3 regions of the Paenibacillus sp. IITD108 genome follow, and region 3 is predicted to be linked to each of the others. Evidence: riboswitches for the same ligand, from Rfam matches in the RefSeq annotation. Region 3 holds a riboswitch; each other region holds the start of a gene.
What was found. Region 3 has a riboswitch for cyclic di-AMP ahead of V1L65_RS18985 (KamA family radical SAM protein). Riboswitches for the same ligand answer to the same signal wherever they lie in the genome.

Region 1 (9,995 bases), on a different contig from region 3:
GTACGATAACTTCGCGGTATTTGCTCGACAGCTTCATTACCTGTGCCCAGACGCTATTCGTAAAATCCTTCTCCATTACACTTGCTTCCGCCGAAGGATGCTCGCCAGCAGGCTTAATGAAATGAGTAAGCACATGATATTTAAAATACGCCCGCTTCATAAGTGAAATCGATGTATTTTTCGTTATTTTAAGCAGCCATGTTTTCAGAGAAGATTCACCACGAAATGCATGAATGGACTGATAGGCTTTTATAAATACCTCTTGCGCAATATCATCAGCCATATCCGGCTTTTTAGTAAGAAAATAAGCATACTGCCATACATCATCTCCATATTGATCCATAATTGCTCTCATATCTTCCGTACTAAGCTGAGATACATATTGATAATGCAAATCGTGCATCTAAATGTCACCTCCTACTCATATAGACTTCGCTCAACCGCTCCCGGTTCCCTACTTTTGAAAATTTATGCAGAAGACCGAAATTAAAAAAAGCGATGCAGGAACTATCCCTGCACCGCTTGAACCTCTTGCCTTACTTCGACATTGGCTTGTATCGGAAAAATACATCTCTGTTGTCCATTGCCGCATAGTAAGTCAATTCGCCTTCCTTCCAGAAACGCGTATGCAGCTCTAGCGGCTGCTCGCCTAATACATGCTCGGACATCGTTGTAAGGCTTCGCTTTTCTGCATCATACACAACGACATCATTGCGTCCATTAACCTCCATCTCAACTGCAATATAGGTTTGACCAGGATCGGCAATCATTAAGCTGGAATGCTGCTCCGCACCCAGTTCAATTAACTCTTCGAACTTGCCGCTGTCCCGCTCATACTTAAACAACATCAACTTATAGCGATCCCCTTGCTTCCGGTCCATGGTAAAATACAGCGTTCTAGTTTCAGTCATATACACCAAACTATGGACTTCACCATTATTCCACCCCTCCTCAGATGGGATAGAAGGCAAAGCAAACAGCTTCTCTCCTGCACCATCATCAGTAATTAGCTCGACTCCTTCTGCTGAAAGCTGAACAGCCTGACTGCTTATTTCCACCATCTCATCAATCAAGTAGCCTCTATCCGTTTCAGACAGCAAGTAACGAGTCGTATCAATTTGATAATACGGATCTTGATAAGACAGATAAGTTTCTGCATCCACATAACGTTTGCCGTTTTCCATCCCGCTTCTCAAAATACGATAGCCTACCTGGCGCGGGCTCGTACCCTTCAAATAACCTGGATCATAGCTAAAAAAGCTATGGGCGAAATCCTCATCCCGATAAATCAAAGCTTCGATGGATCCGGCTACAACCTCCTCTGGAGAGGCTGGTTTTTCCGAAACTGAAAATTGCGTAAGCTTCTTCCATACCACATTCGTATGGAACACTTTATAGAGCATCAGCCTGTCGCTGTCGCTGCTCCATACAGGCTCTTCGAACGTATATTTAGGCTGCTGCTTTCCTTCTATCATTTCCCCTGTCTTTCTATCCCAGGCATCCGACATCTGGTTGCGGCTTACCTGCTTTCTCGTCTGCCAATCTGAATCGGCAATCCATACATCCTCCATCTGCGCAGCTTCATCCGTTTGAATAAAAGCAATATACGAGCCGTCAGGCGATACAGCTGGATACTTGCCGCTAGTACGTACCTGCTCGTTGCCGCTGCTTAATACTCTTTCAATGATCTGTCCATCGCGCTCAAAAATAACCTTCTTTCTGCCATCCAAATAAGCAGGATATGCCCCTTCTGCAATCGGGTTAACCGTTTTGGCTTTTAAGCTGATTTCGGCAACTTCTCCAGCACGGGCAAATAGGATATGCGTGCCTGCTTCAGACCATGCCGGAGCACTCAGCGGCTCGTCGGCGCTTGCCTTCTCCAGCAGCAGCTCGCTGCTGTTATTTTTAATATAAAATAAATACAGGCTGCCGTCCTGCACATAAACTAGCTTAGTGCCATCAGGAGAAACACGAGTAAACGTAATATTGCCGTCTATTAGCTTTGAATAGCTTTTATGATCATATTTGTATAATCCCTTCTCCTGCATAGGCACATAAATGACACCTTTATACTCCGCAATGCCTGAGCTTATTTCTTCCCCAAGCTGCTCCAATAAAGAGAAGGATTGATTAAAATGAAGCGAGCTCGCCTCGATTTTTTGTACGGAAGGGCTGCCAAGCCACACCATACTGAATATTACGACGGCAAGCAAAGCTGATACCAGGCTAACAGGCTTCCAATATCGAAAGCCCCGTCTGCCCCGCTGCTTTATAAGCGATTGCCTGAGCTCATCCTTCAGCTGCTGATTTACAGGAAGCTTTGACTTTACTTCCTCCATATACTCCTCCCACTGCTTATCATTCATTGCTGCACCTCCATACATTCCGTGATGAACTTGGCCAGCTTTTGCTTCATTCGATGCACCTTCATTTTGAGCCAGGCCTCTGCCTTGCCCACTATTTCGCCTATTTCCGCATACTTTAAGCCCGTCATATACTTTAAATTAATAATTTCCTGCTCCTCGACACTAAGCGACTGAAGAGACAGCTTCAAGCAATCCTGCCGCAAATCAATCGAATCCAGCAGCTCCGCCGTTTGCACATATCCGAAAACCTCAGGGTCGTGCCCGTATACAACTTCCTTGCGCTTGCGGTAGTAATCAATAACCGTATTGCGGGCTATCGCAACAAGCCAGCGCTTCTGCTGCTCCTCCTTCAGCCTTACCGTATCAAAGCTTTGCAGAGCTTTTCTGAATATATCTGCGACGAGATCATCCGTATCCCATTTGTTTCCCGTCTTATACCAGACAAAGCGATAAATATCATCAAAATAACGATCATACATCACTATAAAAGGATCGTTCATCCTCGCTCCTCCTCCCTGCAAATAGTAACGATAAAGTACCGAAAAAGTAACACACCGCTCATTAAAAACAATACTATTCATCATACTAATTTAAATTTTGGCAAAAGCAAAATTATAATTGGACAGTGCAGTAACCATTCACTGAGGATAAACGGCTTAGCCGTCCTTTGCTTAGATGAAGGAGGCGGTTTACCGATGAAATATAGGAAACAGGTTGAAATCAATTTCTTAATAGGCAGAGCCAATTGAAAAATTGATTTATAGTTGAAAACTTATACTTTCCTATATTTGAAAAAAGCCAAGCGTCTTCATTCTGCAAGGAATCGACAACTTCGCTAGATGGTCAGTCGTTCCGTTATTACGCCTAAAATCGTAGTTTTGAGGCGGCAAAGTGACAGACGTTCCGTTATTGATCTAAAAATCGCAAAAAGTGCCCCATTCGAAGCCGAATAGCGGAATGAGTGACCGCGAAATTGAGAAAATAGCGTTTTTTAAGCAAATAACGGAACGTGTGACCATCTGTGAGCAAGATTGGGACTGGCGTACAACAGCGGTCGGAATCCCAATCTTGATCGCAGTGCCCCCCTTTCTTTTGTTTGTTGCAATTATCCACAATGAATCAACAGTCTCAATTTTGTCCGCTACAACGTGGAAATTGGCAAATAATAAGCGCTAATGGTCATCAGAGTCCACATCATCAGGATCCATTCAAAAAAAGCAGCCTGTCCGCAGCAATCATCTCGATTGCGGCAAACAGACTGCTTATTATCATTAAACATTGAGCAGATTAAAGATTATTGCATTTCTTTAGTTGGTCCCATGACACCTGGAACAGACAAGCCTGCCTGACGCAGCAGCACCGTCATTTGACCTCTGTGGTGTGTCTGGTGATCAACCATAATACGCAAAAACTTGCCGCGCGGAAGAGGGTTGCCAAAGCCATTGATTTCCTCAAGCAATTGCTCATCCGTCAAGCTCTTCGCAGCTTCGCTGTATGCCGCAATTACTTCATTATACTTGGCGATAACCTCAGTCATCGAAGCCGGTACTGGAGTTCCTTTGCCTAGACCCGGCACATCCAACCCAGATAGTTGGCCAAACACGCCTGCGGAGCCTACCAAATGCCAAGCCAGCCAGCCGAGGGAATTATGTCCTTCCGCTATTGCAACATCCATTTTATCGTCGGAAATTGCTTGAAACACAGAAAGCGTGCCTGCAGCCGAAGCTGACCATTCTTCTATAAAATCTGCCACTGTACGATACATAATTTAAACCTCCATCTTCTATGTTCTATTTCTATATTAACGAACTTATAGGCGAATATCAAATCTATAGCAGCTTATAAATTAATAGTATTAGCATCAAGCTTTTCTAACGATTCAAGCATATATTGCACCAGCTCTGAAATATCGCCCATCTGCTCTTCATTAATCTGTCTAATAAAGTTCAATTCGACAACATTGCTCCAGCCTGCGGTTTGTGTACCGTACGTATAGCTTAGCGTTTGCTGCAAAGTTACAGCCGGATCCCAAATTTCCCGCAAAATCTTTTCTATTTGGCTGCACGCTGTCTGTTCATCCATAACCGTCAAATAAAAATAAATCGACAAGGAACAACCAGGATTGGCACCCTCCTGCTCCAATATTTCCGCAGCCAAATTATTCAGAGAAGCATGCAGCCTAACCTCTGCACTAATATTAGGCTGCTTGACCAGATGAAATTTGAGCTTGAACTCGCGTCCCATCACCGACAGCTCGACCGTATCCTTTCGATCGGAAACTAAAATGTACTGATTCAAATTATCCAAATCATACAGTTCGTTTTCGAAAGCTATTTTTAAATTATCAAATACAGTTGGATCAAACATTTTACATCTCCCTTGCAGTTTATCTAAGGTTTATTTATCCATCATTTTATAGGCGAAAAAATGAAAATGAAAGCATACGGGACTATTCTTTTAAAAAATTAAGAAAATAGCTTGTCTTTACGGTTACATTACAAGCAAATGCTGCTCCATGCAAAGCTATGACTTTTTTTGTTATTTTACAACTTTTACAAGCAAGCGTATCATACAATTTATCTTCAAAAGCGATTCAAACCATGTTCACAATTTTACTCCTAACCGCTGAATCCTATACAGGAACGGAGGAACCATCCGATAACAGCTTGCACCATCCGGTGTCCGCCATTATCTACCGGGGTGAATCCTGCATGCTTGCCAGAATCAAGCAAGGCAAGTCATGGGAGGGGCAATCTCACTGCCCTAATCCGTCAGCTAACTCCGTAAGCGTTGCAGAGAGAGGATGATTGTTATGATGAAAGCATAGACCTGACTGTTCCTTCAGCTAAAGCTAAAAATCGAGTTGAAAGGCGCGTGATGTCCGTGATGCATAACCGAATCGAGCATTTGCAAAGTGAAATTCCTTATAAAAACAAAGATATTGCTCTATATGCCAAACATGTATACGAATCATTGGAGCAATTCGAGGATCAGCACCGCAAGCTGGTTGCCGTTCAAGCTATTTATGGCAGCAAGCCTGTCGGCGAGCAGGAGATTCTTTTTTACGAAACCATCCGGTATATGAAAGAACAGCTTATTACTACCCTGGAAAATACGATTGATGATTTGAAGCATATTGGCGATAAAAATTACGTCAAGCATTTTCGGGATGGTGTCGAATAACAGTTTTTGAAAAAGAAAAATTTATAAGCATTTATGTTAGCACATCATTTTAAGCAAGGAGCAGGTTGTCCACAGCGGGCAGCATGCTCTTTTTTTAATATAGGAAAACATAAGTTTTCACCTATAAATCAATTTTTCAAGGACGGCGGAGCCGTTTATCCTTGTTTGTTTATACTTTTTTAATATCATGTTTGCGGACTATTTATTTTTTTTTGCTATGATGAAATAATAACAAAATTTTACCTGCTATAATACGAGGACAGGAGGACGGATAAGCGATGCTTCGATCAACAATAATACTTATTATAGGACTGGTGCTGCTTACGCAATCAGGCTGTCAAACCAACTTCAATCAAAATAATAATAAAAACAATCCACAAAAAACAGAACAGGCATTGGAGGAGAATATGGATAAATTAAACATTGAATTTTTGCAGGCCGCAGAGCATAACAAAAAAGAAGAAATGGCGGTGCTGCTTGAGCAAGGCGCAAATATCAACGCTGTTGACAACCGCGGCAGAACGGCTGCCATGATCGCTGTCCATACGAACGAGCTAGATTTGTTCCAATGGCTTATCGATAAAGGCGCTGATATTAATATTCGCGATAATCGCTCCGATAATCCGCTTCTTTATGCCGGCGCTGAGGGCTTGCTTGATTTCGTGCGCGCAGCTGTTGCCGCAGGAGCAGATACAAAGCTGACAAACCGCTTTGGCGGTACAGCTTTAATCCCTGCCGCTGATCGCGGTCATGTCGATATCGTCAAGGAGCTGCTAAAAACGTCTGATGTCAATATTGATCATATTAACAATCTGGGCTGGACAGCGCTGCTGGAAGCTGTTCTGCTCGGCAATGGCGGAACCAGACATCAGCAAATTGTGAATTTGCTGATCGAGTATGGTGCTGATGTCAATATAGCCGACTCTGAAGGTGTTACTCCGCTGCAGCATGCCAAGCGGTTAGGCTATAGCGAAATGGTGCAGGCATTGGAAGCAGCCGGCGGCGAATAGCGTAATGAGGCAACAAAAGCCTACATTAATGAAAGTGGTGGTGACAACTTGTCCATTCGCTTTAGACTGCTGCTCTCTTTTACTTCCGTCGTAATCGTATCCGTCATTTTATTCATACTGTCCGCCTATCTGCTCTCTGTTGCCGTAACTGGTGATTTCCGCAGCATTCGCAGCTTTTATACGATTCATTATTCGCTGCATCCTTTGTCGGAGGAAGAAGAGAGCTTATTTCTTGATCTTAAATATTTAGCAAAGCATGACCCCCTTCAATTGAAAAATCAAGTGCTGCTGGAGGAATACAATTTCCAGTTGAAAATGGTGCAGGCCTTTCTCGTAATTCGCGAAAACGACCAGCTTCTTTTTGTCGCTCCAGCGCTTGAAGGGGTTGATCTTTCATCTATTTTGCCAAAGTATGATATGGGCAACAATACGATTCGCAACACGATGAATATCGGCAGCCGCTTTTTCTCCTATTCAAAATTTGATTTTCACTTTTCTCCTGAAACAAGCGATAAAGGCAGCATTTTTGTCATTCGTGAAAGAAGTCCTTTTGCTGAAATGGTGCGTACTCTGCTTCCTTTGCTGATTGGCATATTTATTATTATATTATTGCTTACAGGCTTCCTGCTTTATCGGTATGTTACACGCAAAATTATTAAGCCGCTCGACGAGCTAAGACAATCGGCTGAGCATATTAAAAGCGGTGATTTGACCTTCCAGCTAAAGTCCGGCTCCAAGGATGAGGTTGGGCAATTAGTGCAAACCTTTGATCAAATGCGGCAGAAGCTTTACGACTCGATTCAGCTGCAGCTTCGCTACGAAGAAAACCGCAAGCAGCTGCTCTCCAACATTTCGCATGATTTGCGTACGCCTATAACAACAATTAAAGGCTATTCTGAAGGCATTCGCGATGGCGTGACGAATACGGAGGAAAAGCTGCAGCAATATGTTCGCGCGATTCATACTCGCGCTACCGATATGGAACGGCTAGTCGACGAGCTTCTGTTCTATTCCAAGCTGGACCTCAAGAAAGAGCCTTTTTCTTTTGAGCAGCTAGAGCTTAGCCCTTTCCTGCATCATATCGCGGATGAAATGGCTATTGAATTTGATAACCATCAGGTAGAGCTGCGGTGGGATGAAGCCTTACAAGGGCCGCTATTCGTACTCGCTGACCATGAGAAGCTGAAGCGCGTTGTTATTAATTTGCTCGATAATAGCATCAAATATATGGTGCAGACTCCGAAAAAAATTACAATTGGACTAGAGCGCCAAGAACAGCAGGCTATTATATATGTAGAAGACAACGGACCTGGCATTGATCAGCATTCCCTGCCTCATATTTTCGAGCGTTTTTATCGCGCTGAGCCTTCCCGCAATCAAAGCACAGCCAGCGGAAGTGGTCTTGGGCTTGCCATTGCCGAGCAAATTATTGAAGGCCACGGCGGGACGATTTGGGCAAGCAGCCAGCTTGGACGAGGAACACGCATTACCTTTACTTTAAAAATATCAATAGATCGTCGGTGATAGCAGATGAAGCAGATTTTGATAATAGAGGACGACCCTTATATTGCTGAGCTGCAAAAAGACTATTTTGCATTGCATGGCTACGAGGCGGAAATTAGTCTTGACGGCAACACGGGGCTTGAAAGAGCGTTAAGCGGTCAATTCGATTTGATTATTCTCGATCTCCAGCTGCCGGGGATGGATGGTTTTGAAATATGCAAGACAATTAGAGGAAAGCTTGATGTGCCAATTCTTATCGTATCTGCCAAAAAAGAAGAGCTGGACAAAATCCGCGGCTTCGGTCTGGGCGCAGACGATTTTGTAACTAAGCCATTCAGTCCTAATGAGCTGGTGGCCAGAGCAAAAGCACATCTGGCTCGTTATGAACGCTTTATGATTGACAAGCAGCCCAAAGAATCAGACAGCATACAAATTCGCGAGCTGAACATTCAGCCGTCCTCCCATCGCGTATTCGTGCATGACAAGGAGGTTATGCTTACAGCCAAGGAATTTGAAGTGCTCGTATTTATGGCTACACATCCAAACCGTGTATTCAGCAAGGACCAGCTGTTTGAAAGGCTTTGGGGACTGGAATCCAATGGCGATATCGCTACCGTAACGGTTCATATTTCGCGGATTCGCGAAAAAATCGAAGCCGATCCCTCCAATCCGCAATTTATCGAAACGGTCTGGGGAGCCGGCTACCGCTTTACAGTCTGAATGCGATGGATTGCCGCAAGCTGCAACGCTCCGCTTTGTACAAAGTTATGCCGCCATTTATAAAATGTTTATACTTTCTTTTCGGCCCGTTTAGAGCTGTCGTTTAAGATTGATTTATGAACGAAACACACTCTAAAAGAAAAGGAAGATGAGCAATGAAGATGATGAATCAAAAAGCAGCTATCGTAGCTCTGTCAGTACTTATAAGCGGAGGCGCATTGCTGCCCATCCAGAACGTCAAGGCGGCATCGCTGTCGACAACCAGCATCACACAGCCGGCGGCTTCATATTTCAACCAGCAGGTTGACCAAGCAATCCAGCAGCTGGTAAGCCAGCAAGTGCTTAAAGGCTATGATGACGGAACAATGCGTGCAGAGAAGCACGTTACCAATGCCGAACTGGTTAAAATGATTGTGCTTGCGCTTGAGCTCGACAAGGATGGCGCTGCGAAACAAAATGAAGGCAAGAAGGAAAAATGGTATACCTCTTATGTAGAAACAGCGGCAGCCGCTGGACTGATAGAAAATACGAAGGATTTCCAGCCTAACAAGCCTGCTGAAATTGCAGATGCCGCATCCTTCATCGCCAAAGCGCTGCAGCGAGATGTAAAATCGGTCCAATATTGGATGGATGGTCTTCAAATAAACGACAAAAAGCTTACGCGCGGCCAAACAGCGCAGCTTCTCGTATTGTCGCAAAAAGCGATCCGATCAGCTGATGCTGAGATCGTATCGATCAAGGCGCTTAATAAAGTAGCTTTTGAGGTCGTATTCACTGCGCCGCTAACGATAGCGGATGAAACGACAGATGCTGCAAATGCGAACTTTGCATTTGATCATAATTTGAAGCTTGTCAATCAGCCTCGTCTAAAAACGGGCGCAATCTCCACTTATATTGTACCGGTTCAAACTATGACACCAGGCACGACTTATACAACCAACTATAAAGGGAACGGCGAGCATTCCGCTAAAGCAAGTGATGAGCTGATTCAGCTTAGCGGCGTTCGTCAGGTTACTGCGGATACTTTCGAGGTTGACTCCTTCCGCGCAGACGGCGTTATCGATTATGGTTATTTGATTTCAGCCTATGCAGGCGGACGGGGCGCTAATGCAGTTGTACTCGATGAGAACAATAAATGGAATGGGCAGGAAATGCAAATTATCCCTTCCCTTGCTACAAGACAAGCGACTCTGACACCTGAAGGCGGCGAGCC
Region 2 (9,995 bases), on a different contig from region 3:
CACAATTTGTCCGATCCTAAAAGCAAAGGGCGAGCAAAGGGCTTTACGTCTGTGGCTTACTGCCTTATTTAGAGAAACAATGGCGGATGTGCTTCGTACATTAGGCATGCCAACGCCGGATCAGATGTAATATCAGGTCGTTGAAAAACGGTCTGGAAATGTAACGAATGTCAGAAGCGCTAATATGCAAAAAACGTGGTTGTAAAAAATCTAACGGAGATATGGAGGGTGTCGATTAATTGTGGGCAACTATGGTTAAGCAATAAGAAAGGGGAACGAAGAGCAAGATTGGGAATGGAGAAGCGGCAGCGTCCGCCTTTGTAGGCCAATTTTATCCTTTACAGGGGTTATTTCATCAAAATAATTGGACTACAACAGCGGTCGGAATCCCAAACTTGATCGTAGTAACATCCCTTTCAATTGCTTATTCTATTCACAATTAATCGACACTCTTTCTGTGTCCGCTCATTTATTTCTTACTGGCCTAATTAGCCATGCAATGCTGCCTGACGCTTGTAATGATCTTCAATAACAAGACAAGCCATTGCTTCTACAACTGGAACAATACGTGGGCAAATACATGGATCATGTCTGCCTTCTGTTCTAATTTCCGTCTCTTCTCCGTGGATGTTCATCGTTTGCTGCGGTACAGAGATCGATGAAGTCGGCTTAACAGCAATACGGAATACGATGTCGGCACCTGTACTGATTCCGCCTACGATACCTCCCGCATTATTTGTTTTAAAGCCGTTTTTGTCCATCTCGTCATTATGCTCGCTGCCTTGCATGGAAGCTGCGGCAAAGCCTGCTCCGAACTCGATTCCCTTTACAGCGCCTATGGACAACATCGCTTTGGCCAGCTCAGCATCCAGCTTATCAAATGTCGGCTCGCCGATACCAGGTGAAACATTGCGGATACGGCATTCAACTATACCGCCGCAGCTGTCGCCTGCCGCCGATAATGCTTCAATTTTTTGAATCATTTTTTCAGCTGCCACCGGATCACAGGCGCGGACGGCATTTTTTTCGATGATGGATTCATCAAAAGTCTCGCAAGCGATACCGCCGATCTCCTTGGAATAAGCCACGATCGATACGCCTCTTCCCTCCAGTGCTTTGCGGGCAACTGCGCCCGCTGCTACGCGAGCAGCTGTCTCACGGCCGGATGCGCGCCCGCTGCCGCGATGATCGCGGTGACCGTATTTTTGCAAGTAAGTAAAATCTGCATGCCCTGGACGAAAGGAATCTTTAATATCGCTATATGCCGCAGGTCTCATATCCGTATTATGCAGCATAATTGCTAACGGCGCACCCGTTGTTTTGCCTTCAAATACACCTGATAAAATATGAATCTTGTCATATTCCTTGCGCGGGGTCGTTACAGACGACTGACCGGGCTTTCTGCGATCCATCTGAACCTGAATATAGCTTTCATCTATTTCCATGCCCGGTGTTACACCGTCAACGATAACTCCTACTGAAGCGCCATGCGATTCACCGAAGGTAGTAATTTTAAAACGTTCTCCAAATGTGCTGCCTGCCATTGAAATCACTCCATTTATAATTAGTTTATCTATTAGGTATAGTTTAATTGTATAATTGCAATAAATGAAATAGATAATTTAAACATTTGTCATAGAGAGGACTTATGCCAAGGATGATACACAGCGAATGGTACCGTATTTTTTTGTATGCAGCCCAATCTGGCAACCTGACGAAAGCGGGCCAACTGCTCCATATGACTCAGCCTTCGGTGAGCTATGCCATTAAACAGCTGGAAGAAGCGCTAGGCATCACACTGTTTGATAGGCTGTCCAAGGGTGTGCGGCTGACCCCGGAGGGAGAACAGCTTTATGAGCACGTACAGCTTGCCTTCGCTCAGCTGGAGTTGGCAGAGCAGCAAGTGCAGGAGCTGAAGCAATTTAAGGCAGGACAAATTCGAATAGGCGCCAATGGCGCTATAACTAAAAATATATTGCTGCCCAAGCTGGATCAATTCCATGCCGAATACCCACAAATACGGATAAAGCTTGTTCAAGACAAGACAAGCCTTATCGTCAAGCATATGAAGCAGGGTGTGATAGACATCGGCTTTATTCATCTGCCTCTGCAGGACAGCGAGCTTGTTATTAAAAAGATTTCACCGTTAAAAAATTGCTTTGTAGTAGGCAAAAGATACGAGCAGCTAGCTGCACAAATAGTATCCGCTGAACAGCTGCTCAATATCCCGCTGCTGATGCTGTCAGCCGGCAGCTCCACCCGCTCCTTTGTCGAGCAGTGGTTCAGCATGCAGGGCTATACCGCCCACGCCGATATTGAGCTGAACAGTCTGGAGATGCTCGCTGCCTTTGCCGAGCGCGGCTATGGCGCTGCCTTTGTGCCAAAATCGTTTGTCGAAGAAGAGCTGGAAAAGGGCTCGCTGCTGGAACTTCGAACAAGCGTGCCGCTGCCGGATAGAGAGCTTGGCATTGCGGTCAGAAAAGACAGCTCTCTATCACTGCCGACAGCCAAATTTTTAGAGCTCTTTATTAGCTGAATGCAAAAAAACGCCTTCCTCATAGATGCGCTTGTGCATCAAGAGGAAGACGGTAGTGGTTGCAATAAACGATTTTACGATACAATAGCGCGCACTGCCTCGATAAACTTTGTCATTTCTTCATCCGTACCTATGCTGACACGAAGGAAATTATCGATGCGCGGCTGGTTAAAATAGCGTACGAGCACCCCTTGCTCTCTCAGCTCGGTGAACAGCTTCTGAGCAGGCACTTCAGGATGCGACACAAAGACGAAATTTGCTTTTGAATCCGTTACATGGAAGCCAAGCGCCTGCAGCTGCTTCATCGTCCATGCTCGGGTAGCGATTACTTTGGCAGCCATCTCCTCAAAATACGCCTTGTCCTCAAATGCAGCAATGGCGCCTGCTAGCGCAACGCGGTCAAGCGTATAGGAATTAAAGGAGTTTTTCAAGCGATCGAGCCCTTGAATAAGCTCCTCGCTGCCATAAGCAACGCCAACTCGCAGCCCCGCCAGAGAACGGGACTTGGACAGCGTCTGGATAACAAGCAAATTGTTATATTCATTAATAAGCGAAACAGCCGTCTCGCCGCCAAAATCAATATAGGCCTCATCGATGATTACAACATGCTCAGGGTTATTGTTAAGAATAGTGCGAATATCAGATAGCTCCAGTAGCTTTGCTGTAGGGGCATTAGGATTAGGTATAATAATACCGCCATGATCGCCTTGGAATTGCCCAATCGGCACATTCAATTGTCCGTCAAGCGGAATAAGCTTCGCCTCAAGACTGCACAGCTTTGCGTAAACCTTGTAGAAGCTATAAGTAATGTCAGGGAACAGCACCGGCTTTGCAGGGTTGAAAAACGCAGCAAATGCCAAGGCTAATATCTCGTCAGAACCGTTGCCGACGAAGGTTTGCTTCGGTGATACGTTATAATAACGCGCAGCTGCCTCGACCAACGCCTCGCAGGTCGGATCGGGATACAATCTCAAATCAGCATTTACAGCCTCGCGCATAGCTTGTACAGCCTTAGGAGACGGCGGATATGGATTTTCATTCGTGTTCAGCTTAATATATGACTTATCCTTCGGTTGTTCGCCAGGCACATACGGCTCTAGCGAATGGGCTAATGGACTCCAAAATTTACTCATCTTCCTTCTTCCCTTCCTCTGCAGCAATCCAATAATCAATTCAACTGTTTCTATTAACTATTGCAGTATTTTTGTATAAGTGAATAAAGCCAGCCGTAAGCCCGCAAAGCCAAGCAAGGCGCCGATTGTATTTAATATAATATCATCTACATCAAAGCTGCCTACACGAAGCAGCATCTGCAACAGCTCTACGCCAAACAACAGCAGCACACAAGCGATAAGCAGCGGCCAGAAACGATAGAAGCTGCGGTTAAGCAGCGGCAAGAAAACCCCTATCGGAATAAATAATATAATGTTGCCCAACAAATTTTCTATCCAAATATTCGCATTCATTCGATGCCTGTTCAATATAAAATGTTTGATTGTATCAAAAGGCACGAGATTATAAGAATAGCCGCTGCCAAAATATTGGGATCGGATAAATAGCAGCTTAATCATAACTAAAGCATAGATTAGCGCAACACATAAAATAGCAATATTAAGCAGCCGCGAAGGCAGTAATGATCGCTTGAACACTGCAGCTTCCCCCATTCGTCCATCAGCTAACGCTTCGCGGGAGGGTGTCGATTAATTGTGGATAGGGCAACAAGCAATCGAAAGGGATGCTACTAGGATCAAGTTTGGGATTCCAACCGCTGTTGTAGTCCAATTTTTTGATGAAATAACCCCTGTAAAGGATAAAATTGGCCTACAAAGGCGGACGCTGCCGCTTCTCCATTCCCAATCTTGCTCTTCGTTCCCCTTTCTTATTGCTTAACAATAGTTGCCCACAATTAATCGACATTCTCCGCAAATACTCTAGCTTTGCAAATAAAGAGTGACGATTAACTCTTCAGCAAGCATGTGTACAAACAGACAGCCCGCCATTCATATTATATTCAGGCAGGCTGTCTGACTATGGTACAGTATAAATCTGCTTAAGCCTTCTTCGGATCGAAGGAGCTTTTCAGTGAGACAATACGGTTGAATACAAGCTGATCATCAGTGGAATCCTTCGTATCCACATTGAAATAGCCGTGCCGGAAAAATTGAAACTTATCCCCGCCCTCGGCATCCTTCATGTTTTCTTCAACAAATCCATTCAACACTTGCATCGAATTCGGATTAATCCGCTCCAGGAATGGCTTCTCTTCGCCTTCCTCCTCGCCGACAAACAGCGGCTCGATTAAACGGAATTGGGCCGGAACCGCTTGCGAAGCTTCTACCCAGTGAATCGTGCCTTTTACCTTGCGCTCTGTAAATCCGGAGCCACTCTTCGTACGCGGATCATAGGTGCAGCGAAGCTCAACGACATTGCCCGCTTCATCTTTAATTACTTCCTGACAGGTAATGAAGTAAGCATGCTTCAGACGAACCTCATTGCCAGGGAATAAGCGGAAATATTTGTTCGGAGGATTTTCCATAAAATCATCCTGCTCGATATATATTTCGCGGGAGAACGGAATTTGACGGCTGCCCATTTCTTCATTTTCGGCGTTGTTTTCCGCTTCCAGCCACTCAACCTGTCCTTCCGGATAGTTTGTAATAACAACCTTAAGAGGATCCAGTACCGCCATCGTACGAGGCGCCTTCAGCTTCAGGTCCTCGCGAATAAAAAACTCCAGATTGCGCTCGTCCACTACGCTGTTGTTTTTGGAAACACCGATTTCGCGGCAGAAGGTGCGGAATGCCTCCGGCGTATAGCCTCTGCGGCGCATGCCACCAATTGTCGGCATACGGGGATCGTCCCAGCCCGTCACAACGCCTTCATCTACCAGACGCTTTAAATTGCGCTTGCTCATAACGGTATTTGTCACATTCAAGCGGGCAAACTCATACTGGCGCGGCGTAGAATCCATTTCACATTGCTCAACAACCCATTCGTACAAAGGACGGTGATCCTCAAATTCCAGCGTACAGATCGAATGCGTAATATTCTCAATCGCATCGCTTAGCGGATGCGCAAAGTCATACATCGGATAAACGCACCAAGCATCGCCTGTACGATGATGGTGAGCATGGGAGATGCGATATAGAACAGGATCTCGCATCGTTATATTTGGCGATGACATGTCAATTTTGGCACGCAGCACACGGGAGCCGTCCGGAAACTCTCCTGCGCGCATCCGTGCGAACAAATCCAAATTCTCCTCCACGCTGCGCTCGCGATAAGGGCTGTTTTGGCCAGGCTCTGTCAGCGTGCCCCGTGTTTCCCTCATCTGCTCGGCCGTCAGATCGCAGACATAAGCCTTGCCTTTATTAATCAATAGGATGGCACGATTGTACATTTCCTCGAAATAATCGGAAGCAAAATGCAGCTCCTCCCAATCAAAGCCGAGCCAATGCACATCCTCTTTAATTGCCTCTACGAATTCCGTATCTTCTTTGAGAGGGTTAGTATCATCAAAACGCAAATGCGTTCTACCATTAAATTCGTCTGCCAGCTCAAAATTCAAACAAATGGACTTGGCGTGGCCTATATGCAAATAGCCGTTCGGCTCAGGCGGGAAACGAGTCACGATTTCCTGCACTCGGCCGCTCTTTAAATCTTCTATTACAATGTTTTTAATAAAGTTTGAAGATGCTGTCTTATTGTCCGCTACATTCTCCATTGCGACCAACCTTTCCCACGTATACTTATATCCTCTTATGATACACAATTGCGCATAAAATTACACGCTGAATCGTGCTGAATCGGTATTTTGTTTATGAATAAAACACATTTTTCATTAATATCTTCTCATTTTCACCATCTAGCAGCAATTTGCAAGTATTATATTGTTTGTGGAGCAAGATATCCTTATTGTTCCAATCTTCAACCAACTACATTTTATGACTTGAAAGATGAGAATTATTAAAAGTAGTAAGGTTGTGAAGGATTTAATCGGTTATTACCGAAATATAGCATGTACATTTTTTAAAAATTTGCCTAATTCCCTAACGGGAAACGGGGGAACCATTTTGGGTGAATTGACTTCAGATTGCATGGGCTGCCTAAAGCGCTACCAATCTTGGGGAGTCATAGGGGACCTTCAACCGAACCCCACAGCTAACCTCGTAGGCACCGGAAGGAGTTTCATCATTGAAGAAGATTACAGCAACAATTCTAGGTCTTGTGCTTTTGCTAACGTTTTCAGCTAGCGAAGCATTCGCAGCATCAAAGATGGACGGCATTATCGATGATCTAATCGGAACAAAGTACAGATACGGCGGTACAACTACAAGCGGCTTCGACTGCTCCGGGTTTACCAAGTTTGTATTTGCTAAGATGGATATCGAACTGTCGCGTTCTTCCACAAGCCAAGCTACTGAAGGCGTTAAAGTAGCAAAAGCTGATCTTATTGCAGGCGATCTTGTATTTTTTGATACAAGCGGATCTAACAATGGCGGTATTACACATGTAGGCATCTATGTTGGAGACGGCAAATTTGCTCATGCGTCAACCTCCAGAGGCGTTATTATTGATAATCTTAATTCAAACTACTACAAACCGCGTTATGTTACAGCGCGTCGTATCATGAGTGATGAATCACATTCTACTTACGCTGCGAAATAGAATCAAGGAGAAACCGTGTATCCTCTTAATCAAAGGACGCACGGTTTTTTATTTATTGCTCTTGATTAACTAACCGACACTGGTTTGGACGCGAGCCCTCTTGCCTGCTTTACGCCTAATATAATCCATATGATAAGCAAAGAAAGCAGTATAATGACGAGTGCAGCCAAATACCATAATGTAGCCGAAATCGTATACTGGTCCATAAACCAGCCAGTTATACGAGGAAATACAGCCCCTCCTATACCGCCGCATGCCACCAAAATGCTCGTTGTCCTCTCTGTCGTTCCAGGCAGCAAACTATTGGCATACACAAGGCCAATCCCAAACAATCCCGCAAAAAACAAGCCGCTAAGCGCGATAAAGACCAGCATTAACAAATATGTATCGAATAATGTCATTAAACAAAACACAATAGCGGAAGCTGCCGTTGCAATCAGCAAATACTTCGTATAGCCCATGCGATCAGCGAGTATGCCTGCAAAAATGCGGCCTATAGCAACTGTTCCCCAAAACACGCTTAGCGTTGAAGCTGCCGCTACCTCAGACGCCTGAGTATGCTCAATTAGAATGGCCGGCAAATAGTTAGAAAAGCTCATCTCCATGCCGACATAGAACATAAAGAACAAAGCCGCCAGTGCAAGAAAGGGAAGCATGCGCTTCGAATAACCCCAGACGATCGCCTTGCCGTGTTCTGCTGTGTTCTGCTTTCTTTCCCGCGCCTTCTCCAGGCTTCTTTGCGCGGACAATTCATCGTCCAGCTTGCCAAAGGACAGGGTCAGCCATAAAACAAAAATAATACCTGACATAGCCGCTAATATTGGAAAGGACAGCTGCCAAATGTTCTGCTGGATCAAATATGCTGCCGTTAGCGGAATAACAAGCGCCCCGATGCCAAAGAAGGTTTCCAGCCTGCTCATGGCAGCAGCAGTTCCTTCCTTGTGCAATTCAATAATCATCGCGCCGACAATCGCTTCTGTCATGCCAAAGCCCAATCCTGCCAAAGGCGCCACAGCCAGCATCCAGCCCCATGGAAGCAGCAAACTGTAAGCCGCTTCACTGAGGGTGAGCATACCGATAGCGAACAGTACGGTTGTGCGCTTTCCAAATCTTGCAGATATAGCCGGCGTGAATAATACACCTACTAAAAAGCCAAGAAATTGATTCATAATCCATTGACCGCCATCTTTGTAGGACAGCCCATAATGCTCGATCAGCTGTTCAAGAATGGAGCCGCCGATAATATGGGCGACTCCAATAAGCAAGTAGGAAAAACAGCCGAGCCAAAGTAATTTTTTCATAATCTGTATTGCTCCTTAATTCTTCGCACTTGCTACTATTATATATGATCTCTTATATTAGCCTGACCAGCTGAATAAGAGTATCGTCCTGTGTCACCTCTATGACATGATGCTTCGGATTGTACACGACCATGCCTCTGCCCACGGCGATTGACCGCTGCTCTCCCAAACCAAAGAAAATATCGTCTGCAAGAGCCTCCATCACCTCTGTTTGCTCTTCCAGCGATAGCGAAGACCAATCATCAGGCTCCATCTCGAAAAATGTATAGCATTGTTCAATTTCAGATACGGCAAATGTCAGCTCTTTCAAAATATCCGCGTACTCTCTAGCATGTCTTACACCCATTTTGCAACAATCTCCTTATATTTGCTCATTATTTTGATCTTCCTGTCGTTTACTCTAATCTCAGAATACCCTTTTGACGATAATAATAGAAGTAGATAAATGTCGAAAATGTATTAGATGGGGTGCATGATGAAAAATTCAACGATTATTGGTCTCATTCTTGGATTAGTTGCTGTGTTAGGCGGTATGGTGTTAAAGGGTGCCAAACTTTCCTTTCTTCTTAATCCAGCAGCGTTCTCAATCATTATTCTAGGTACAATAGCAGCGGTCATGATCGCCTTCCCAATGTCCGAGCTTTCCAAGGTAGGCAAGCTGTTTAAAATAGTATTTACTGAGCAGCCGCTGCCGCCTCGCGAGCAGCTTATCGGCCAATTTATGGAATGGGCTTCAATTACACGCCGCGAAGGATTATTGGCACTCGAGGCCAAGGTAGATGAAATCGAAGATTCCTTTCTTCGCAACGGTATGCGCATGATTATAGACGGCAACGATCAGGATCTTGTCCGCGATGTATTATTAGAAGATATATCAGCTACAGAAGAAAGACACAAAACCGGGGCATTAATTTTTACACAAGCGGGCACATACGCTCCTACCCTTGGGGTTTTGGGCGCCGTTGTCGGACTTGTAGCAGCTCTTGCTGATATGAGCGATATGAACAAGCTGGCCTACGCCATTGCCGGCGCATTTATCGCTACCCTGCTTGGTATCTTTACAGGTTATGTATTATGGCATCCGATTGCTAACAAGCTAAAGCGTAAATCCAAACAAGAAATTCAAGTTAAGCTCATGATGCTAGAAGGCTTGCTGGCTATCCAGTCAGGAGTATCTACAATTGCCATCAACCAGAAATTATCCGTTTTCCTCACTCCGACAGAGCGTCAAAAACTAAGAGAAAAGGAGGAACGCGGCGGTGAAGAAAAAGCGTAGGCACGAAGATCATGAAGAGCATATTGACGAATCCTGGCTCATTCCCTATGCTGACCTGCTTACCTTATTGCTAGCCCTTTTCATTGTGTTATATTCCATGAACAGCGTCGATGTGAAGAAATTCGAGGAAATGTCCCGCGCCTTCAGCATCGCTCTTAATCAAGGCAACGGCGTGCTCGATATGCCATCGATCGTTGAGAAAGGGCCTAACACT
Region 3 (9,995 bases):
ATTTATGGCGATGGCGAAAACGAATAAAGAAGAACAACGCTGCATACGAGGCCATGACTGCAATAACAGCAGACAAAATAAAGAGCAGCGGATCATATTTAATTTGTAGAAATGCGCTTTGCATCGACGCCATACCCGTATAATGCATCGTTACAATACCAGCGCCCATAATAATTGCAGCCAATGGGAGCGTATATTTACTGCTGGTGCTCCTGTTCGTTATGTAAAAAGCAAACATTGAAGCGCAAATACTGGCTAATAATGATATGATCGTGGTTTGCAAATGGTAATTTACTTGAACTTCCATATGAAAAGCCAGCATTCCGACAAAATGCATGGACCATATGCCAAACCCCATAACTAACCCGGAAACGACAAGCCACCTCCACTGTGCCCGGCCTGTCGTTTTCGATAGCTTATAGGTAAGATTAAGAGCAGAATAAGATGTAAATAATGCAATCATAAAAGATAATAATACTATCCAGTCATTATAACTGCCGTTAATACTGATCATTGATCCCTCCGCAACAACCCGTGCTTCACACTTGTAGTCATACTACCAAGTATTAGTATACCAATTAGCACCAAGGGATTCGACATAAGTTGCAACAATTTTATATTAGATTAAGGTTTTTTTGTACATATTTTGATATAGTTATGGAAAAAGCGATTTCGAAGGGAGTTTATGGAATGAGCAACGAGCAATCGCAGTCCAAAAAAGAGAATCAAGAGGTGGAGGCTGCGAATACAGAAAGATACGCTTACGAAGAAGAGCAAGCAAAAAATTCAGTAGCTGCCAGCTCAAGCAACCCGGATGACGCAGAAAATTCAGAGCAAGCAGAGGCTGACGAGCAAGCTTTCAAGGAAGACGATGCAAGTATTGAACAGGAAGCTGCAGCGCACAATAGCGTTCAACAAGCAAATGCTTCATCCGGCTTCACTGCTCCTCCAGCTCCAGTTGTTAAAAAAGGCGGAACTGCCTGGATGATTACGAGCCTGGTGCTTGCTGCCGTTCTAGTGTTTGTATTGATCAAGCCGCCGTTTGGCATTAAAAATGAAGCGGTAGCGAAGGTTAACAGCAATACGATTGATAAAGAAAGCTTATATGAGAAAATGCTATTGCTGGCCGGCCCTTCCATTCTTGATACGATGATTAACAACGAGCTTCTTGAGCAGGAGCTTAAAGCAAAAAACATTTCCTTTACAGATCAGGATATCACCGACGAAATTGACGCTATTAAAATGAGCATGGGCGGCGAGGAGCAATTCCAGGAAGCGCTTAAACAAAATAATATTACTATCGAGGCGCTAAGCTTTAATGTTCGTCAGCAAGCTTTGGTCAGAAAGGCACATGAACCGAATACGAAAGTAACGGACAAGGAAATTGAAGAGTTTTATGAGCAGTACAAGGACAGCATTGGCGGTACTGATACAATCAGAGCTTCGCATATTCTAGTTGATACAGAAGAGGAAGCAAAGGAAATTGCTGAGCAGTTGAAAGGCGGAGCAGATTTTGCCGAGCTGGCCAAAGAGAAATCAAAAGACGGCTCCAGCAGCATGGGCGGTGATCTGGGCTACTTCGGGAAAGGACAAATGGTTCCGGAATTTGAAGAGGCAGCATTCGCACTAGAAGTTGATCAAGTAAGCGATATCGTCAAATCTGAATTCGGATATCATATTATTAAGAAAACCGAAGATAAGAAAGGCGCTACGCTGGACGAGCTCAAAAACCCGATCCGCACTATGCTAATTGGCCAGGAAGCTGCTAGTGAAGAAAGCGGTTTGACTGCCGATCTCCAAAATAAAGCAAAAATTGAAAACTCACTGGATAAAAATAAAGAAGAAACAGCAGACGCAAAATAATAGGCGACAAGCAGAACCGGCACTTCCTTGGGTAAGGAAGTGCCGGTTCTTAGTAAAATATAGAAAACGGAATATCCCTGGCTGGACGTTCCGTTGTTTCGTGCTTATAAATGCTTGCCCATAATGAATCGAATTGGACACACGTTCCGTTATTTGCCTTAAAACCACCATTTTTTTAATTTCGCGGCCACATGTTCCGCTATTCGGTTCTAAACGGGGCTCTTTCCGCCATTTAATAGCAAATAACGGAACGGCTGTCACTTTACTTCCTCTAAACTGCAATTTTGGGCGAAATAACGGAACGACTGACCGGCTCTGTGAGCAAATCGCTCCCTGCAGCAGTAAGATATATAAACAAAATGAGCTGCGCAATCTAGTATAAGACTGGCAGCTTTTTTGTTAAATATAATGATTAGTAGCCTTCTCCGCTTTGACCCTGAACAATCGCAACGCTTGCGCTAGCACCAATGCGGCTCGCGCCTGCCTTAATCATGCGGCAGGTCGTATCATAATCGCGGACTCCACCGGAAGCTTTGACGCCGATATTAGGGCCTACCGTTTGGCGCATCAAAGCGATAGCTTGCTCTGTTGCTCCGCCCTTTCCAAAGCCGGTTGACGTTTTGACAAAGTTAGCCCCTGCACGGACGGACAGCTCGCATGCAGTAACAATTTCTTCGTCAGACAGCATGCCTGATTCCAAAATAACCTTCAGAACGGCCTGATCGCCGCATGCCTGCGCAACTGCAGCAATATCCTGCTCTACTGCTGCAAGCTCTCCAGATCGCAGCAAGCCGATATTCAGCACCATATCAATTTCATTAGCCCCATCCATGATCGCTTGCTTGGCTTCAAATGCCTTGGCAGCCGAGCTGGTAGCCCCCAATGGAAAGCCTACTACAGTTGTAACACCGGTTGAAGTGCCTGACAGCTCCTTGGCTGCCAGCGAAACCCAGCTTGGGTTTACGCAAACTGTAGCAAATTGATACTGCCTGGCATCCTTGCACAGCTCAATAATCTCTTGTTTGGTTGCTTCCGGCTTCAGCAGCGTATGGTCGATCATAGCGGCCAGCTGAGCAGCTGTAACCTCTTTGTCTTGCTCATGTATATTCATTGCACCATGCCCCTCCCTGCTAGTCTGCTTTACAGTAGCTATTGTCCATTCATTATAATGCCTGCCTCGTTGAACAACAATAGCTTACTGAAAAGCAGCAGCGGCGTCAGCAGCTTGCGCAAGTCATCATGAGCAAGTACAGTTCCAGTTACACTGCCTCGATAGCCTCGCTGTCCTGCTCTTCTTCTTCCTTCTGCCAATACTTCTCGCTGCCAGGCAAATCGTCAAACCATGACGCCTCTGGCGGACAATCAAGAATCATAAACTGACCGTAATTGCCCTCTCGGGACTGATGATACTTCAAATACGCCTTACCGTTCTCAATCGCCAATATTTCTATTTTGCCTGAAGAATGGCTCATCGATAATCTGACGCGCTTGCCTAGTCCTGACGTCTTTGCTTTAGCCTGTTCAACAAGCTGGTATGCTCTTTGCAAAGAAACAACAAAATCACGATTTCCGGCAACAGGGCGGTTAATAAAGAAATAGTAAGGGGTAACGCCGGCCCAGGACAATTGATCCAGCAGCTCGGCAAGTACGTCAGCATCATCGTTTATGCCGCGAATAATAGGGGTTTGATTGACAACAATGGCGCCAGCCTCATGCAGCGCTTGAAAGCCGCGCTTTGCCTCCGGCGTAATTTCTCGTGGGTGGTTGATATGAGCCATAACATAGATTCGCTTCTCAGGCGTAGAATACTGCTTGATCAACTCCAGCAATGCTTCATCCTCATAGATTCGCATCGGATTAAATACCGGCATCTTGGAGCCGAGGCGAATAATTTTGACATGGTCAATCTCTCTCAAGCGTTCAATAATGCTTCTTAACTTAGGTGTTCCAAGTATTAAGCTGTCTCCGCCAGTGAGCAATACATTGTTAATACTCGGATTGGCGGCGATATACTCAATTCCCGGATCGACATTGGATACTGCTTCCTTCACATCATTGCGGAATAAACGTTTGCGGAAGCAATATCTGCAATACGCACCGCATACCTCTGACACAATAAGCAGTGCAGTTGTGCCATACTTATGCTGGCACCCTGGCACGACATAGTTGGCTTCCTCATCAGAAGCGTCCCATCTGCCGTATTCCATCAGCTCTCCCTCGTTCGGTATCACTAACCTGCGAATCGGGTCATCGGGATCATTCCAATCAATGAGCGATAAGTAATAATCATTCACACGAAATGCAAACTTTTCTGTTATCGGCTTTAGTCGCTCTCGTTCACTCTCCGGAATCATTGTGAGACGATCTAAATTCATAACATACTTTGGCTGCGCCATTCAAACCCCTCCTAAAATAAGATTTGATATGCACGCTTCACCAGTGGATGGTCTGACGAAAAACAAAAAATAACCCCGGCCGGCAGGTGCCAGCAAAGCAATAGAGCTTGCAGTCGCGTAGGACTGCTGCTATCACTTTAACAGGGTCATTATGTGTAAGATTATAAATTAAGAAAGCAATGACCCACCCACTGCTGACGAGGTTAGCTGACGGACTCGGGTAAGATGGTCCCCTAAGATTCGCTTCATGCGATCTATTCGCCCCACAAGATTGGTTCCCCCGCTTTCCGATTCGAAAGATCGGAAATTAAGCGTAACTATAGTTTATATGATTGAATGCTTGTTCGTCAACCTCAGGCTGGATATTTTTATTACATTAAGGCTTCCCTGGAGACTGTCGATTAATTGTGGATAAGGCAACAAGCAATAAGAAGGGGGGCCACTGCGATCAAGATTGGGATTCCGACCGCTGTTGTAGTCCAATTTTTCTTAATAAATAAACCCTGTTAAGGATATCCCCTTTCTTATTGCTTTTTAATAGTTGCCCACAATTAATCGACAGTCTCCCTTGCTCTCTTATGCCCGTAACTCTATTCAGCTTTAGGCTGAAGTTGTACTGCCGCCTGCTTGCCGCTCACTTGTATTCCTGTTTGCTTGCTCCCCGATTCTGCCAGATCCTTCACTAATCTTTCGATAAGCTCCTTCGCTGCCGCTCCCTGCTTGCCGCTAATTTTGACAACCAGCAGTACGGAGTGGCCTGACTCAAGAAGCTTTTGTGCCTGACGGCATTTCGTCTCATAATCATGTTCTTCAATCTCTGGTGACAGACGAAGCTCCTTCACTTTGGCTGGCTTATTGCTTTCCTGCTTTTTCTGCTGATCGCGCTGCTGCTTGGCTTGCCCCTTGGCAACAAGGCGGCAGGGCGGCGGACTGCTCATCAGCGATGTACATACCAGATCTGCGGATTGCTGCTTAGCCATAGCAAGCGCATCCTCGCGAGAAACTACGCCTATCTCCTGCCCATCTAATCCAGTCAGCAAAACCTCTGCTGCTTTTATTTTCTCATTCATAATGATTGAACCTGCCACTACTGCCAGCCTCCGTTCTTTATTCGGCTAATAAATGGAGGGTGTCGATTAATTGTGAATAAGGCAATCGTAAGGGATACTGCTACGATCAAGTTTGGGATTCCGACCGCTGTTGTAGTCCAATTTTTTTGACGAAATAACCCCTATAAAGGATAAAATTGGTCTACAAAGGCGGACGCTGCCGCTTCTCCATTCCCAATCTTGCTCTTCGTTCCCCTTTCTTATTGCTTATCATTAGTTGCCCACAATTAATCGATCCCCTCAAAAGTCGATTTAAACCATATGCCTGCTATAAAAACAATTTCAAACAAACAGAGTAGCGCAAACAACAATAAAAATGCGGCTAGAAGGCATTTACCGCTCATTTTTACCCATTTCATCATTGCAGCACCTCCTGCAAGTCTAAGAAATTATATACATTATGTAATAATAAGTCAGCTTTCATACAAAAGTAACCTTAGCTTACTTAAATAGTGAAGAAGTCCCAAGCATTACTCTGCCTGGGACTTCTTCAATCTGTTTGATTCATATTAGGCTCGCCGCAATTAGATGATTACAGCATTTCCTTTCGAAGCTCAGCTCCAGACTTAGGCGACAAATAGCCTAGCGGAATATCAAAGATCGTCTTAGCGCCTCTTTGACCCTCTTCAGCAAGCTTATAGGCTGCTCTTGCACATGCTACTACAACACTCGCTGTAAACTCAGGATTACTGTCCAGCTTCAAACCAAATTCAATAATTTGCGTATTGCCTGTTCCTGTTTTGCCGCTGCGAAGCACCATGCCGCCATGAGGCATTGCAGAATGCTTAGCTTTCAGCTCGTCTTCTGTAATAAAGTGTACCGTTGTATCGTAGTCAGCGAAATAATTCGGCATCGTTTTGATTTCATTTGCGATTGCCGTCTCATCAGCGCCTTCTTCCTTCACAACATAACAAACACGGATATGCTTCTCGCGAGTATCCAGCTCAGGATTTTCTCCAGCGCGTACTCTCTCGACAGCATCTTCACTTGGGATCGTGTACTGCACGCCATTTTTGACGCCATTCACACGGCGAATCGCATCGGAATGACCTTGGCTCACACCTTTGCCCCAGAACGTATACTCCTTGCCTTCTGGCAATACCGCTTCGCCAAGCAGGCGATTCAAGGAAAACAATCCTGGATCCCAACCGGTGGAGATTACTCCAATCTTGCCGCTTGCAACCGCAGCTTCGTTAATAGAATCGTAATATTCCGGAATTCGCGCATGGCGGTCAAAGCTGTCCACCGTATGAAACATTTTTACGAATTGCGGGCCTTGCTCAGGCAAATCAGTAGCCGAACCGCCGCACAAAATCATAACATCAATTTCATTGGTAAACTTTTCTGCGTCATCTATCGTATATGCTTTTGTCGTTGAAGTAATAGTAGCCGGGTCGCGTCTCGTAAAGATAGCCTTCAGCTCCATATCGGGGCTTTGTGCGATTGCAAGCTCTACTCCACGGCCCAGATTGCCATAGCCTACTATTCCAATCTTAATTTTTTTATTCAATCTAACATCATCCTTCATTATGACGGTTATTAGATCCAGCCGCGTGCTTCCATTGCAGATGCAATGCGCTTGATAGAAATCATATACGCAGCAGTTCTGAAGTCAGTTTTGAATTCATTTGCCATATCGCGAACTGCTTCATAGGAAATAATCATATTTGTTTTTAGACGATCCAATACTTCTGCTTCGCTCCAGTAGTAGTGCTGAAGATTTTGTACCCACTCGAAATAGGAAACGGTAACTCCGCCTGCATTAGCAAGAATATCTGGGATAACTGTAATATCTTTGCTGAATAGGATGCGATCTGCTTCAGGGGTAGTTGGTCCATTAGCGGCTTCTGCGATGATTTTTGCTTTAATGTTGTCTGCATTAGCTGCCGTAATGACATTCTCTAGAGCGGCTGGTACGAGGATGTCTACTTCTAGTTCAAGCAATTCTTGGTTTGTAATGATATGGGATTGGCCATATTCTGCAATGGAGGAATTGTCTTTCAAATTACCAACAACCTCAAGATCAAGGCCATTTGCATCATAGATACCGCATTTCGAATCACTTACTGCTACAACCTTGCAGCCTGCTTCGCTTAGCAAGCGCGCTGCAATTCTTCCCGCGTTTCCGTACCCTTGAATAGCAACTGTCGCGTTCTCAACCGGCAATCCTTTGTCCTCTAGTGCTGCAAGAATCGTGTACACACAGCCTTGAGCTGTTGCTTCATTACGACCCTTAGAGCCACCGACAATTAGCGGCTTGCCTGTAATAACGCCAGGTGAATAAGTGCCTTTCAACCTGCTGTACGTGTCCATCATCCAGCCCATGATTTGCGGGGTAGTGTACACATCTGGTGCAGGTATATCTTTGTCCGGTCCAACGAAGTCTACAATTGCTTCCATAAATCCTCTACTAATCCGTTCAACTTCAGCTTTGCTGTAATCATGAGGATCACAAATTACGCCGCCTTTGCCACCGCCATACGGCAAACCTACTACACCACACTTAAAGCTCATCCACATCGACAAAGCTTTCACTTCATCAAGTGTAACTCCCGGGTGGAATCGAATTCCTCCCTTTGTAGGTCCGATCGCATCATTGTGCTGCGCTCGAAAGCCTTCAAAAACTTTAACCGAACCGTCATCCATTTTTACTGGAAAGCTTACCGAAAGCACACGCTTTGGATGCTTCAATAAATTAGTGACATGCTCCGGCAGTTGCAACAGCTTTGCGGCTGCATCAACCTGCTGTTGAGCGATCTCATAAGGGTTTAAATTCTCTTTAACCGTAGTTGCTGTCATACCGTTTCAGTCCTTCTTTTTAAAGTTCGACTCGAGGCAGTAGCCGATTTAATAATTTTAACCTGTCATATCTTATTTTGAAAGGATTTTTTCACAAAAAAATGTGTATATTTTTAGGAATTTGTCCAATTGTCATTAATATGTCTTTAATTTTAACCAGATTTTATAATATATCCGCCCTGCTTTAAGCTTGCCTAGATGTTGTGTCTTCCTCTTAAACAGCAACCCGATCTTGTAGTAAACAAGACATAATAAGCACAGGCTTACCCTTTCTAGACATTCGAATAAGCAGGGTGGACTGGAAATAATTACATTACTTGCGGTGCATTTTGAATTGCAAAAATAGCTCATTATAGTGCGACAGCATTTTAGCGCCCAGATTGTTATAAACCTCAAGCCGCGCCGTTAATTCCTCATCCGGATAAAAGCGCTCATCTCCTGAAATATCTTCGGGCAACAGCTCCAGAGCAGCTTTATTAGGCGTAGAATAGCCGACATACTCTGCATTTTGCGCGGCGACCTCAGGATCGAGCATAAAATTAATGAACTGGTGCGCTCCTTCAACATTGCGCGCAGAGGCTGGAATAACCATATTATCAAACCATAGATTTGAACCTTCTTCAGGAACTGTATATTCCAGCACATCGTTTTCATCCATTATTTCTGAAGCATCGCCGGACCATACTAAGCCTACAGTAGCTTCCTCATTGGCCAACAGCATTTTGATTTCATCGCCTACAATAGCCTTTACGTTGGGTGTCAGCTTCGTAAGCTTCTTCACCGCTTCCTGCAAATGCTCTTCATTCGTATCATTCAAGGAATAGCCCAAGCTGTTAAGGCCCATTCCTATAACCTCTCTCGCCCCGTCCACCAGTAAAATTTGATTGCGCAGCTGTTCGCTCCACAATTCATCCCAGCTTTCAAAGGTCAGATCGCCAACCAAATCAGGATGATAGACGATGCCTAAAGTTCCCCAGAAGTATGGGATTGAATACGCATTGTCCGGATCAAAGGAAAGATGCATAAAGCGCGGATCAATATATTGCAAGTTCGGCAGCTTGCTATGATCCAGCTTTTGAAGCAAATTTTCCTCCTTCATTTTGCTGATGGCATACTCTGAAGGAATACTGATATCGAAGGCGGTTCCGCCTTGCGAAATTTTAGTCATCATCGCTTCGTTGGAGTCAAAGGTTTGGTAAATAACTTTAATTCCGCTTTCCTGCTCGAACTGCTTAATTAAATCTGGATCAATGTAGTCTCCCCAATTGTAGATCGTCAGTGTATTTCCACTGGAATAGCCTGCGCTGGAGTTAAGCATTTTGGCTGCGTACATCATTCCTAAAGCTGCTATAACGACAAGTAGAAATGTGCGGACTAGCTGTTTCATCCTCTCTCCTCCTTGCTGGCAGGCTTTTGATTCCGCTGATTAATAAAGTAATAGCCTGCAACTAGTAATATGGTGAAGAGGAACAGCAATGCCGAAAGCGCATTGATCGACAAGGACACTCCCTGTCTTGCCCGTGAATAAATCTCGACGGATAATGTTGAATAGCCATTGCCAGTAACAAAGAAGGTCACTGCAAAATCATCCAGCGAGTATGTTAATGCCAGGAAGAAGCCGGCAAATATGCCTGGTTTAATGTAAGGCAAAATTACTTTTGACAGCACATCCCATGAGCTTGCTCCAAGATCACGAGCCGCATCGATGAGCGTGCTGCTCATTTCCTCAAGCTTAGGCAATACCATAATAACGACGATCGGCACGCTAAACGCAATATGGGCCAGCAATACCGACACGAATCCCAACTGAATGCCAATAAACGTGAAC

Region 1: linked by a shared signal. The riboswitch ahead of V1L65_RS27390 (hypothetical protein) and the one ahead of V1L65_RS18985 (KamA family radical SAM protein) in region 3 are both predicted to bind cyclic di-AMP.
Region 2: linked by a shared signal. The riboswitch ahead of V1L65_RS04270 (C40 family peptidase) and the one ahead of V1L65_RS18985 (KamA family radical SAM protein) in region 3 are both predicted to bind cyclic di-AMP.

The regions. Positions count from the first base shown of each region.
Region 1 is NZ_JAZHCT010000055.1:4,332-14,326, reverse strand. Features, by position in the region: gene V1L65_RS27420 (RNA polymerase sigma factor) at 1-403, opposite strand, end outside; gene V1L65_RS27415 (TolB family protein) at 537-2,366, opposite strand; gene V1L65_RS27410 (RNA polymerase sigma factor) at 2,363-2,866, opposite strand; gene V1L65_RS27405 (hypothetical protein) at 3,324-3,542, shown strand; gene V1L65_RS27400 (DinB family protein) at 3,661-4,131, opposite strand; gene V1L65_RS27395 (hypothetical protein) at 4,206-4,733, opposite strand; cyclic di-AMP (ydaO/yuaA leader) riboswitch at 4,980-5,171, shown strand; gene V1L65_RS27390 (hypothetical protein) at 5,250-5,549, shown strand; gene V1L65_RS27385 (ankyrin repeat domain-containing protein) at 5,828-6,559, shown strand; gene V1L65_RS27380 (sensor histidine kinase) at 6,608-8,083, shown strand; gene V1L65_RS27375 (response regulator transcription factor) at 8,090-8,782, shown strand; gene V1L65_RS27370 (S-layer homology domain-containing protein) at 8,938-9,995, shown strand, end outside.
Region 2 is NZ_JAZHCT010000003.1:273,302-283,296, forward strand. Features, by position in the region: gene V1L65_RS04240 (arginine--tRNA ligase) at 1-130, shown strand, start outside; gene aroC (chorismate synthase) at 489-1,544, opposite strand; gene V1L65_RS04250 (LysR family transcriptional regulator) at 1,649-2,536, shown strand; gene hisC (histidinol-phosphate transaminase) at 2,611-3,669, opposite strand; gene V1L65_RS04260 (VanZ family protein) at 3,727-4,185, opposite strand; gene V1L65_RS04265 (glutamine--tRNA ligase/YqeY domain fusion protein) at 4,587-6,260, opposite strand; cyclic di-AMP (ydaO/yuaA leader) riboswitch at 6,565-6,727, shown strand; gene V1L65_RS04270 (C40 family peptidase) at 6,731-7,204, shown strand; gene V1L65_RS04275 (MFS transporter) at 7,270-8,505, opposite strand; gene V1L65_RS04280 (hypothetical protein) at 8,558-8,851, opposite strand; gene motA (flagellar motor stator protein MotA) at 8,981-9,781, shown strand; gene motB (flagellar motor protein MotB) at 9,765-9,995, shown strand, end outside.
Region 3 is NZ_JAZHCT010000022.1:98,642-108,636, reverse strand. Features, by position in the region: gene V1L65_RS19005 (bifunctional diguanylate cyclase/phosphodiesterase) at 1-514, opposite strand, end outside; gene V1L65_RS19000 (peptidylprolyl isomerase) at 691-1,863, shown strand; gene deoC (deoxyribose-phosphate aldolase) at 2,276-2,974, opposite strand; gene V1L65_RS18990 (hypothetical protein) at 3,013-3,174, opposite strand; gene V1L65_RS18985 (KamA family radical SAM protein) at 3,123-4,259, opposite strand; cyclic di-AMP (ydaO/yuaA leader) riboswitch at 4,438-4,583, opposite strand; gene infC (translation initiation factor IF-3) at 4,850-5,329, opposite strand; gene V1L65_RS18975 (hypothetical protein) at 5,596-5,730, opposite strand; gene V1L65_RS18970 (diaminopimelate dehydrogenase) at 5,901-6,896, opposite strand; gene V1L65_RS18965 (Glu/Leu/Phe/Val family dehydrogenase) at 6,908-8,167, opposite strand; gene V1L65_RS18960 (ABC transporter substrate-binding protein) at 8,481-9,554, opposite strand; gene V1L65_RS18955 (ABC transporter permease) at 9,551-9,995, opposite strand, start outside.